DNA from 2 places in the Paenibacillus sp. S28 genome. Region 1 is predicted to be linked to the other one. Evidence: predicted binding sites of a transcription regulator. Region 1 holds the regulator's gene; the other holds the start of a gene.
The links. The regulator LexA, encoded in region 1, represses DNA repair genes until DNA is damaged. The targets are predictions, from matches to a motif close to CGAACATATGTTCG.

Region 1 (5,477 bases):
TCCTCAAGTCTGCGAAATTCAGGTTGTTCGCCTGCGCTGAAGTTGGCCCACAGTCCTTCAAACGGGTTAATTCCAATCATTTGGGTAAAGGCAAACGTGTCATAGGATTGATATAACGTCCTTGCCTCATTGCGGACCGCTTCCTCCAGCTCCTTGGCGTCAATGCCCTTCGCCTTGGCGGCCGTCTCGCATACCGCTTCAAAGGATTCCTTCACGCTGCGCTCATCCCACAACAGCGTATCGTCCAAATCGAAAAAAACAGCTTGTACCGGCATCCTCTTCCATCCTCTCCATCAGCTATCTCTTATATTTGTTTATTTTTCCAAAGGGATATTGTGGGTCTGCGCAAAACGCTCCAGACGTTCCCCTATGGTATCGGTGTCGTAGCGGTTAATCAGGCGCGTGAACACCCAATTGCCGCCTTTGCCCTTCGGCTCAATCACGACAGAGCCTTTGGCCAGCTTGATCTTGGCGATATTGTCTGCGGTCAGTCGCCGATCCCGGTTGAACTTGATCGTCGATACGGCGTTTTTCTCTACACGCAGGAAAGGCCTGCGCAAAAAGATCATCAAGCCCAGGAACACGTACATGGCCATAATGATCCAGGTCATGCTGCTGTTGCCCGCCGTACCCTCCTGTCCAATCATCCCGAGCAGAAAGTAGACCGCAGCCAGAGCGACCATCGTAATCGGAAGCACATAGTTTCTTCCTTTATAAATGTCAGCTGAAGGCCCCCCCGCGCTGTAGATGGAAGGCTTGCCTTGCTTCTTTCTCTGCTTATCCAGCTGCGCTGAATTTTTTCTTACCTTTCTTTCCCATGAACGGGCCATTCACGAACCTCCTCAAAATGCTTTCGGCTATATAGTTTGAACGAAAGTTTTGCATTTACTTCCTAATATATAACGGCCCAATACTGCTTACAGCATTTATTCATGTAGTTTCACATTCTATATAATAGAAAAACAAATGAAGGAAACCGGGTGCGCTTACATAGAAGCATTCTGTTATCGGTAGTGAGCCATACAAAACCTTGAGTCAGTCTATACCATGATCGAATGTATGAGTCTAATCCAGCTGGTGTTATTTCTTCTCTTCATCCACCCATTCAATCGAGTCCAGCTGCTGTCTGAAATTTCTGCGGACATTCTGAAGGTATCTCTCACGAAGCTTGGCCCGTTCTTCGATCTCCTCTTCGGTTAAACCGGATTCTTTTTGCTTGCGCGCAAGCTCATTAATTCTCTCTACAACGCTGTCGATATCCATACAATTACTCCTCCAATATTCAAGTCATACCTAACTTTGCCATGATAAAAAGAGCTTGTCAAGGTTCACACCTTTCCAAGCTCTTGATCATTTATCTTCTATTAATATTGTGGGAGTGCCAATACTTCTCCGGCTTGAATTTCGCTGCTGGTTAAATCGTTATACTTCTTCACCGCCATAATGTATGCTCGGATATCCATGTCTTCCGGCTTATGGGCAGAAGCGATTCCCCACAATGTATCGCCTTGCTGAACGATGACATTTTTCTCTAACCGAACATCATCCGAGGTTCCCGCGAATACGCGAACGACACCTGTGCATCCCACCAAAATAATCAGGGCCGCCAAGATCAGTTTGATCAAGGCAGGGCCTGGCACGATGGACTGTACTTTCTTCAACCAAGGAGATGCTATAGCTTCATTGATGGATGGGTTAACGGATGGGTTATTATAAATACTTTGGTATGTAGTGTGTTTCAGCATAAATATTACGCCTCCAAACGTTTGTTCTTGTTTTATGAGAACAATATAACACGAACATTTGTTTTGTTCAATACTTTTTTCGAACAATTGTTCTTATGTTTTTAGAGGCGGGTTTCCTTCATTCAGAAGCCGCAAAAATCCCGCTCCATCAAAGCAAAACCATTTAGAACTTATGTTTGTACGAACGGCAGTTCTATGTTATAATTTTACCAAACGTTACTAAATGGGGTTGATGGGGAATGTCAAAGATATCTAGCCGGCAGCAAGCGATATTGGAATTTATCAGAAATGAAGTCCGCGCCAAGGGTTATCCTCCGTCCGTCCGAGAGATCGGTGAGGCGGTTGGGTTGGCTTCCAGCTCGACCGTACACGGCCATTTGGACCGACTGGAGAAGAAAGGCTTGATCCGCAGAGACCCTACGAAGCCTCGTGCCATTGAACTGTTGGGACAAGAAGAATCCGAGAGCAGCAATCTGTTCACGCATACGATCGCCAGAGTTCCCGTAGTAGGCAAGGTCACAGCGGGTGTGCCGATCACGGCAACGGAGAACATTGAAGATTACTTCCCTCTGCCGCAGCACTATGTCGGAGATGAGAAAGTATTTATGCTTTCCGTCGTTGGGGACAGTATGATCGAGGCGGGCATTCATAACGGTGACTACGTCATTGTGAGACAGCAGCAGACTGCCGATAACGGGGACATCGTCGTTGCCATGACGGATGAGGATGAAGCAACCGTGAAGACGTTTTACAAAGAGAAAGACCATATCCGGCTTCAACCGGAGAACCCGGCTTACGAACCTTTGCGTCTGAACCATGTCACCATTCTGGGCAAAGTCGTCGGGCTGTTCCGCGATATTCACTAGCAGATGATGCTGGACAAGCAGCAATAGAGCCCTTGCTCTTCCTTACTCAGGAAGGTCAAGGGCTCTTTTCGGCGTTGGGATCAAGGCAGGATGATTCAGGTGGGACACGCCTCACGGGAATCCGCCGTTTGCTCCAGACGGTACTCCGTCGGGGTTTTTCCCGTCTTTTTGCGGAACACCTGGGTAAAATGCTTGACGTCCACATATCCGACTTTGTCCGAAATGTCGGCCAGCTTCAGATGCGTTTGCAGCAGCAGCTTGCAGGCTTGTTCGATCCGCAGATTGGTGACGTATTCCTTGAAGCCGCTTCCTGTCTTCTGCTTAAACAGCTGGCTGAAGTAGACCGGATTCAGGAACACGACCGAAGCTACCTTTTCCAGGGACAGATCCGTATGATAGTGCGCTTTGATGTACTGCACCGCAACCTCGATCGCTCGGTTACCGCCCGGGTTGTTGTATTCGTATTCCAGCGATGCCGATTCCTGGCGCATCCGCCGCACTTCCTCCGGCACCCGGTGAATGTCTGTGATGAGTCCCGTCGACTGAATTTGGAAAGGCACCTTGACGCATCGTTTCAAGTTAGCGCGCAGCTCATCCGTCAGGCGTTTCATGCCCCCCTCTTCCCCCAGCGAGACGAGGCCGATCAGGCTCGTTTCGTCCATGCTTGTCACAAATCCGCAGCCGTGCGCTTCAATCAGCTCACCAAGCACATTTTCAATAATAAAATGCTCCAGATGCACCGGCGCGTCGCTCTCCATCTTAACCATTACCAGTTGGAATGCGGGGTAGCTCTCAATTATTGAGGCGACGTCAAGGCGCCCGGTATCGAGTCCGCTCGCCCAGCGCTGAAATACCGCCTCGCGCAAATACTTCAGGTTAGACTTCAGCAGCTCCGCCTCGCGCACGATTTCATTCTCCCGATCCATCTCCTGAGCAAGTCCGGATATCATGGAGAGCAGCAGCTCTTTCCCGATCGGCTTGAGCATATAGTCCTTAGCCCCAAGCTTGACGGCTTCCTGGGCGTAGGAAAACTCGGAATAAGCCGAAATAATGACCCATTTGATATGCGGATAACTGCCTTGGCACAGCTGCATCAATTCAAGGCCCGTCATTCCCGGCATGAGGATATCGGTCAGCACCAGGTCAATCCGGTGTCTGCGCAGCTGCTGAACCGCTTCCTCCGGATTCGCCGCCAGGTGAACATAATGCTGCGGATAGGCCCGGTGGATGGTGCGCTTAATTCCGTCACGGATCACATGCTCATCGTCCACGACTAAAATGTTCATCTTCCATTCCTCCTTGGTGCCGGATTGGTAAACGGATGGTTACCGTCGTTCCTTCCCCTTCTTGACTGTCCAAGTATAAACCGTACGGACTGCCGAACATCATTCGGATCCGCTCATGCACATTGCTCAAACCGATGCCACGGCGAAGCACGGGGCCGTCTCTGTCCTCCGCTTTGGGCGAAGTGCGGTTGCCGCCCTCCAGCAAGCTTCTGACCCGCATCAGCGTGTCTTCGTTCATTCCCCTCCCGTTATCCCGAACGACGACATGGAGATCGTCCATGACCTGCTCCGCCGTAACGAGCAGCATGCCCTGCCGATCCAGCGGCTCCAGTCCGTATTTTACAGCGTTTTCAATAATCGGCTGAATCGTCATTTTCGGCAGCGTGACGTCCATCCACTGCGGATCCACATCGATTTTCGGTACAAGCCTGTCTTCCAGCCGGTTCTCGATGATCGTCAAATAATGCCGGATCTGTTCCAATTCCTGACGCAGCGTCGTCCTGGAGGCCTCCTCCCAGTTGCTGCTGTAACGGAACATTTGCGACAGCGACAGAATGACCCTGCTGAGGCGTTCATTCCCCTTTTCATCCAGCATCCAGTAGATCATGTCCAGCGTGTTGTACAAAAAATGCGGATTCACCTGGGACTGCAGCGCCTGCAGCTGCGCATTCTTCTCGCTGACGGTCGTGACCTTGATCGTCTCAATCAACTCATCCATCCGGTGCACCATCCGGTTGAAGGAAGACACCAGGCTGTTGATTTCGTCAAACGAATCGACATTAACCGAACCGCTGAAATTGCCCATCTCCACCTTTTTCATTTCCCGGATCAGCAGCTTCAGCGGGGAAGCAATGTTGCGCGATACCAGCGTGGCCAGAACCGTCGAGACAATAATCAGCACGATCAGGACGATAACGAGATATTGAGTCGTCTGGTTTACTTCCGCCTGAATGTCGTGCTTCGGGGTAAATCCGTAGATCGTCCAGCCCGCCATGGGCGTATTGGCAGCAACCACCAGCTGGCTTGAGCTGTCGTCCACCAGAATACCGTCCTCGGCACCCGGTTTCGGAATGCTGGCAAAGTCCGGCGCCTCCGTCCCTTTTTTACCGGTCGAAGCGATGATGCTGTTGTTCTGATCGATCAGATACACGCGGCTGCCCGGACTGATCGTCACATTGGACATCGCCTCCATGATGGACGAAGGATTCGCTTCGATGACCATGATGCCAAGCTGCTTGTGCGTGTTCAGATCATACAGCTTCCGTCCGAACACAAAGACGTTCTCTTTCTGCTGCAGCGTGTTGATCGGCGATCCCGGCATCATCCCGAGCCAGACCATATTGCCCGACGAGGCGTTCAGCTCGTTGTACCAGGACGTCTGGGCGTAATTGTTGTCGATGACCCCGGCGAACTGGCGCTCATAGCTGTACACTTTGCCCCTGTCGGTCAGAATATGGATGCCTGTAATATCGTTCCTTGAATAGTAAGCCGCCCCGATAATATTCGTAATCGTTCGTTCGTTTTCGATGGCAACGGTCTCTTTCACATGGGTCTCCTGAAGCAGCCGGGTCAGCTCGTAG
Region 2 (5,477 bases), 400 kb from region 1:
GGCTGAACCTGGTAATTTCTGCTGTACGCTTCCTATCCATCGTTATGGCCACAGCGGCCTGGATGTCCGCCGATCCTGATCTCCCCAGGTACGGCACGGCCAAAAGCCCGTTGTCTCCCAGACAAGACAACGGGCTCCATTCGGTTATTTCTGCTTATGATCCTGCAGACGGGCGTACAATGCCGTAATCAGCCGGTCCGAGTACCGTCCGATTCTTACGCTGACCTCCGTGCGCATATAATCCCGCGTGATCGTGAAGGTATCCTCATACCCATGAAACGAATACCGGTACCAGATCATCTCGGTGTCCTTTCCCTCCTGGGTCAGATCGATGCGCTCATCGAGCATGGTTTGCTCCACCTTGGACAAATCCTTCTGGATGTCCTGCAGCAGGACCTGGGCCACCTTCGAATAAAGGTGCTTCAAGGCCTCGCTTGACGCCTCGATCGCCTGGATCCGCTTCTTCACGATCGATATCATGACCGGAAGCAGGATTCTGTCCCGCATCAGCCCCAGGTCCTCCCTGCGGGGCGGCCGGTGCTCCTCCGGCTGCTGCGAGCGCCGCTTCAGCAGTTCCTCCCGGTGCTGTGGCAGCATCATGCGGCTGGATTCCCAAATCCCGTTATTCTCAAGCTTCTTGCTCATTTATAATGCCCCCCGATTTTCATGGACCGCTCCGCCGCCTGGCCGGCGCCCGTAAGGGAAGAGGCTCTTACGATCGCCATGCTGCCGTACCGCTGCTTGATATGGTCCGTCGCCTTTTCCAGAGCCCGCAGCCGCTCCTGGTCTTCAAACAGCGTCAGCTGGTAATTCCGGTCGTCGCTGAGCTCGCTCAGCATGACCCCGGCGCGCCTAACGGGCATGCGGTCCCAATGCTTATAAAAAATCGTTTTTACGGCTTCATACACCTTGTTCGTGTTGTTCGTGGGATCCGGCATCTTCATTTGCCGGGAAAAGCCTGTCGGCGCGTCATAAGGGCTGCACATGCAGCTGACCGTGACGACCGAGCCCATATATCCCTTCCGGCGGCAGTCGCGGCATACTTCTTCCGTCAGCTCCAGCAGGATCGTGTCGACCTCCTTGGGGAGGGCGTAGTCCCGGGGCAGCGTCATCATATGCCCGACCGATTTGGGAGGCTTGTCGAACGTTTCCGGGGTCACCTTGCTGTCGTCCATGCCGTTGGCGGTGCGCCACATCACTTCGGCCTGGATATCCGACTGCTTGCCGAACCGCGCCCGGAATTTATCCTTCAGCTGGGGAAGAGGCGTTCTCGCCACATCCCCGATCGTCGTCATGCCGAGCTTGGCAAAATGGGCCGTCATGCGCGAGCCCACTCCAAACATTTTATGGACCGGCTCCGGCCACAGATTCTTCTCGATGTCGGCTTTGGGCAGTATAAAAATGCCCTCCTTGTTCTTCTTCGCCCAAATGTCGGTGGCGATTTTAGCCAAAATTTTGTTCGAGCTGATGCCGACCCGCACCCAGACTCCCGTCTCCTCCATCACCTTCTGCTGGATTGACTTGGCAATGCTCACGGGGTCGCCGAAGAGAGCCAGGCTGCCGGTCACGTCCAGAAACTGCTCGTCGATGCTGAATATTTCGACCAGATCGGTATATTCCTCGTAAATCCGGGTAATCTGAAGCGAGACATCGATATAATGCTGCATTCTTGGACGCATAATGACGAGATCCGGGCACTTCTTGAGCGCCTCCCCCAGCCGTTCGGCGGTGGATACCCCATAACTCTTGGCGATCGGGCATGCGGCTAGAATGATGCCCGATCTGCGCATCGGGTCTCCGGCAACGGCGAGCGGCCTGTCTTTATACTCCGGATGATCCGCTTTCTCTACGCTTGCATAAAAGCTCTGACAATCGGCCAAAAATATAATTCTCTCCTTTGATCTGCTCAAGCGCACACACCCTCCACATCCACTTTGGCATTTCGTTAAACCGGTTTGGGCCGGGCAGCTCCGAGAAGCTCTAGCTCCCTAAAGACCGCTCGTCGAAAAAAACGATCCGGGCCGCTTCCCTCTCCACGAAGCAATGCTCACTCGGTAAGCGAACGTATATTCGTATTATATACCAAACACATGTTCTCTATGCAAATGTATTTTTTGACAGCCTTCCCTTCCTACTGGCAGACAGGCTGGCGTAAACCGGCATCCCGCGGTACACTGTTTACAACGATCATTCCACAAAAGGGGGAGTGCCTGATGTGCGGCCGTTATACACTGACCGTGTCGATGGAAGAATTGATGCTGCGCTATGAGCTTGAGCTTGCGCTGAACTTTCATCCCCGTTATAATATCGCTCCGGCGCAGAACGTACTGGCCGTCATTCATGATGGAAGCAGCCTTCGCGCCGGTCAGCTTAAATGGGGGCTGGTCCCGTCCTGGGCTAAAGACAGCAGCATGGGGAGCAAGATGATCAACGCCAGAAGCGAAACGCTGGCGGACAAGCCGGCCTATAAGCTGCCTTTTGCGAGGAAGCGGTGCCTGATTCCCGCCGACGGATTTTATGAATGGATGAAAACCGACAGCGGCAAAGTCCCTTACCGGATTACCCTCCGGGGCGGGGGTATCTTCAGCATGGCCGGCCTCTACGACACCTGGCTGCAGGAGGACGGCAGCAAGCTGAGCACCTGCACGGTCATCACTTCCGGGCCCAATGCGCTGATGGCGCCGATCCATGACCGGATGCCTGTCATTTTGCGCCCGGAGGACGAAATGGCCTGGCTGGACCGCGGGCAGACGGACGTAAACGCCCTGCAGAAGCTGCTCGTGCCCTATCCTGCCGAGGAAATGGAAGCTTACCCGGTCTCAAGGACGGTCAATTCGGTTAAAAACGATACGCCCGATTGCATCGAACGGGTGCCGGAAGGCGCGTAACCGTATATATGCAAAAAAAGCGCCGCCTTGCGCGAACCTTTACGGTCCGGCTGGGCGGCGCTTTCTGGATTCTGCCTCCTGTATCGTCAGAAGGCTGTCCGGTGCTCCATCATCTGCTAAGCCAATTTATTCAACAATCAGGGTCCCCTTCATATCACTGTGGCCGGCACCGCACATGACGGAGCAGTGGAACTCATGCTCACCTGCTTGATCGGCGGTAAACTCTGCAGAGCTTGGCTTCTGCAGGTCCACGTTGAAATCGGGAATGGCCAGACCGTGGTTTCCATCTTTGTTCTCCAGCGTAATTTTGACTTTTTCGCCCTTTTTGACCTTGATCTCGGATGGCTCAAACTTAAAGTTTGACGCCGTCACCTTGATTTCCTTCACGCCGTCCGAGCCGCCGGAAGACGAAGACTCGTCCGACGAGCCGCTCCCGCTTCCGCCGCTGCTTCCGCAGGCGCTAAGCACAAAAACCAGCAGCAGCGTAAGTCCTATAAGCATCCATTTTTTCATGTTAAATCCCTCCATTTAAAATAAATAAGTATGTTGTTCTGTTATCCTTCCTGGCGGCGCCCCGCATCTTGCTTCTCCTCATCCTCTTCCGTCAGATGCCGCGCAGAGCTGCGGAATTCGTGAAGCGTCGTCCCCACCGCCTTGCCGAGCTGCGGCAGCTTGGACGGCCCGAACAGCAGCAGGACGAGCAGCAGCAACAGCAGCAGCCCCGGTATTCCGATCGTCGAAAGCATGGTCGATCCCTCCTTTTCCATGAAGTCGCATGGCCGTCACGCAGTAGCCCGAAAGCACTGCTGTTCAGACAAGCATGCCTCCCTGTTTCAAATACTTCTGGATCCCTTCTGCCGCCCGGTAGGCAAGCGCGCCGACGGTATCGGTCGGATTGTAGCCGCTGTTATGCGGAAATGCCGAAGCACCTACCACAAACACGTTTTCCGCTTCCCACATCTGCAGGTAACTGTTCACCGCCGACGTTTCCGGGTCCGCGCCCATAATGACCCCGCCGGTATTGTGGGTGGATTGGTAAGGAACGATATTGTAAGGATCTAGCTTGTCCTTGACCTCCACATGGGAAGGACCCATCTCCTTCATGACCTCACCGGCCTTGTCTGCCAGAAACTTCGTCAGCTCACGGTCCTGATCTTCAAAATCAAACGTAATCCGCAGCAGCGGTTTGCCGTAAATGTCCTTATAGGTCGGATCGAGATCCAAATAGTGGTGCTTCCAGGGCAAGCTTGCCCCCTGCGTCGCTACGGTCAGCACGCGGTTGGCGTACTTCAGCGTGGTCTTCTTCCATTCCTTGCCCCAGGTCGGCGTGCCCTGCGGCGCCGGGTTGTTTTCGATCGGGCGCAGGCCGTTCTGGCTGATCCGGATGCCCGCCCCGTGCAGAAACTTCAAATCGGAATGGTCAAAGTTATCCCCGTTGAAGTCGTCGAACTCCATCCCGAGCGCCCCGGCACCCATGAACGTGCTGAATTCCTCATCATCGTAAAAGCCGACCGCGTGCCCGGAGTTGACCTGATACGCATAATTCCGGCCGATCGTTCCCCGGCCAGTTTTCCGGTCATAGGGCGTTCCGAGCTTGGAGCTCAGCAGCAGGCGCACGTTATTCAGCACGAAGCTGCCGAGAATGACCACATCCGCCGGCTGGGTCACCTCTTCCCCGGTCACCGTGTTGATGTACACTACCCCGGTCGCCTTTTTGCCGTCATGGAGAATTTCGGTCACGTTTGAGAACGTGCGCACCTCCAGCTTGCCGGTGGCCATTGCCGTCGGGATCACTGTCACGACCGGATCCGCCTTGGCGCCGTACTCGCAGCCGAACCGCTCGCAAAATCCGCAGTACTGGCAGGCCGCACGGGAGACGCCGTCCGGGTTTTTGTAGTTCTCGCTCAGGTTGGCCGAAGGGATCATGTACGGATGGTACCCGAGCTTTTTGGACGCCTCCTCGAACCTTTGCAGGATCGGCGTTTTTTTCATCGGCGGAGTCGGAAACGGATGGGACCGTTTGCCAAGCATCGGGTTCGCTTCCGATTCCCCGGAAATGCCGGCCATCTGCTCGAACTTGTCGTAATACGGCTCGATTTCATCATACGTGATTCCCCAGTCCTGCAGCTGCATGCCGGCGGGAATTTTGCCTTTTCCATACCGATCGACCGTCTGGCTGTAAATCTCAAAGTCATACGGCAGGAAGCGGTGCGTCTGCCCGTTCCAATGCGATCCCGCGCCGCCGAGCCCGTCCCCCAGCAGGAAGGAGCCATAGCTGCGCATCGGCAGCGCCCTCATCGATTCCGTATTGCGGAACGTGATCGTTTCCTTGGACAAGTCCTGCATCAGTTCAAAACGCCGCGCATACCGCAGCTCATCATGATCCATGAAATAATCTTCCGTACTCCGGCTTTTTCCGCGCTCCAGTCCGACGACCTGGACGCCCGCTTTGGTCAGCTCGGCCGCAATGATGCCGCCGACCCAGCCCATTCCAACAATAACCACTGGTACTTTAGGTAATTTGGCCACGTCTGATGTCCCCTTATATCTGTGAAATTTATTCGCTCATGTGAGCCTGCAGGCTTTTCG

Region 2: a site for LexA is predicted at 2,060-2,073, ahead of IAE55_RS06530 (DNA polymerase IV). Genes of this name have one in related genera too.

The regions. Positions count from the first base shown of each region.
Region 1 is NZ_JACVTM010000002.1:860,613-866,089, reverse strand. It holds gene IAE55_RS08515 (HAD family hydrolase) at 1-275, opposite strand, end outside; gene IAE55_RS08510 (hypothetical protein) at 315-830, opposite strand; gene IAE55_RS08505 (DUF896 domain-containing protein) at 1,081-1,263, opposite strand; gene IAE55_RS08500 (LysM peptidoglycan-binding domain-containing protein) at 1,365-1,745, opposite strand; gene lexA (transcriptional repressor LexA) at 1,985-2,611, shown strand; gene IAE55_RS08490 (response regulator transcription factor) at 2,707-3,897, opposite strand; gene IAE55_RS08485 (sensor histidine kinase) at 3,872-5,477, opposite strand, start outside.
Region 2 is NZ_JACVTM010000002.1:460,837-466,313, reverse strand. It holds gene IAE55_RS06535 (hypothetical protein) at 145-645, opposite strand; gene IAE55_RS06530 (DNA polymerase IV) at 642-1,910, opposite strand; gene IAE55_RS06525 (SOS response-associated peptidase) at 2,214-2,888, shown strand; gene IAE55_RS06520 (cupredoxin domain-containing protein) at 3,015-3,401, opposite strand; gene tatA (twin-arginine translocase TatA/TatE family subunit) at 3,443-3,634, opposite strand; gene IAE55_RS06510 (GMC family oxidoreductase) at 3,699-5,378, opposite strand; gene IAE55_RS06505 (gluconate 2-dehydrogenase subunit 3 family protein) at 5,446-5,477, opposite strand, start outside.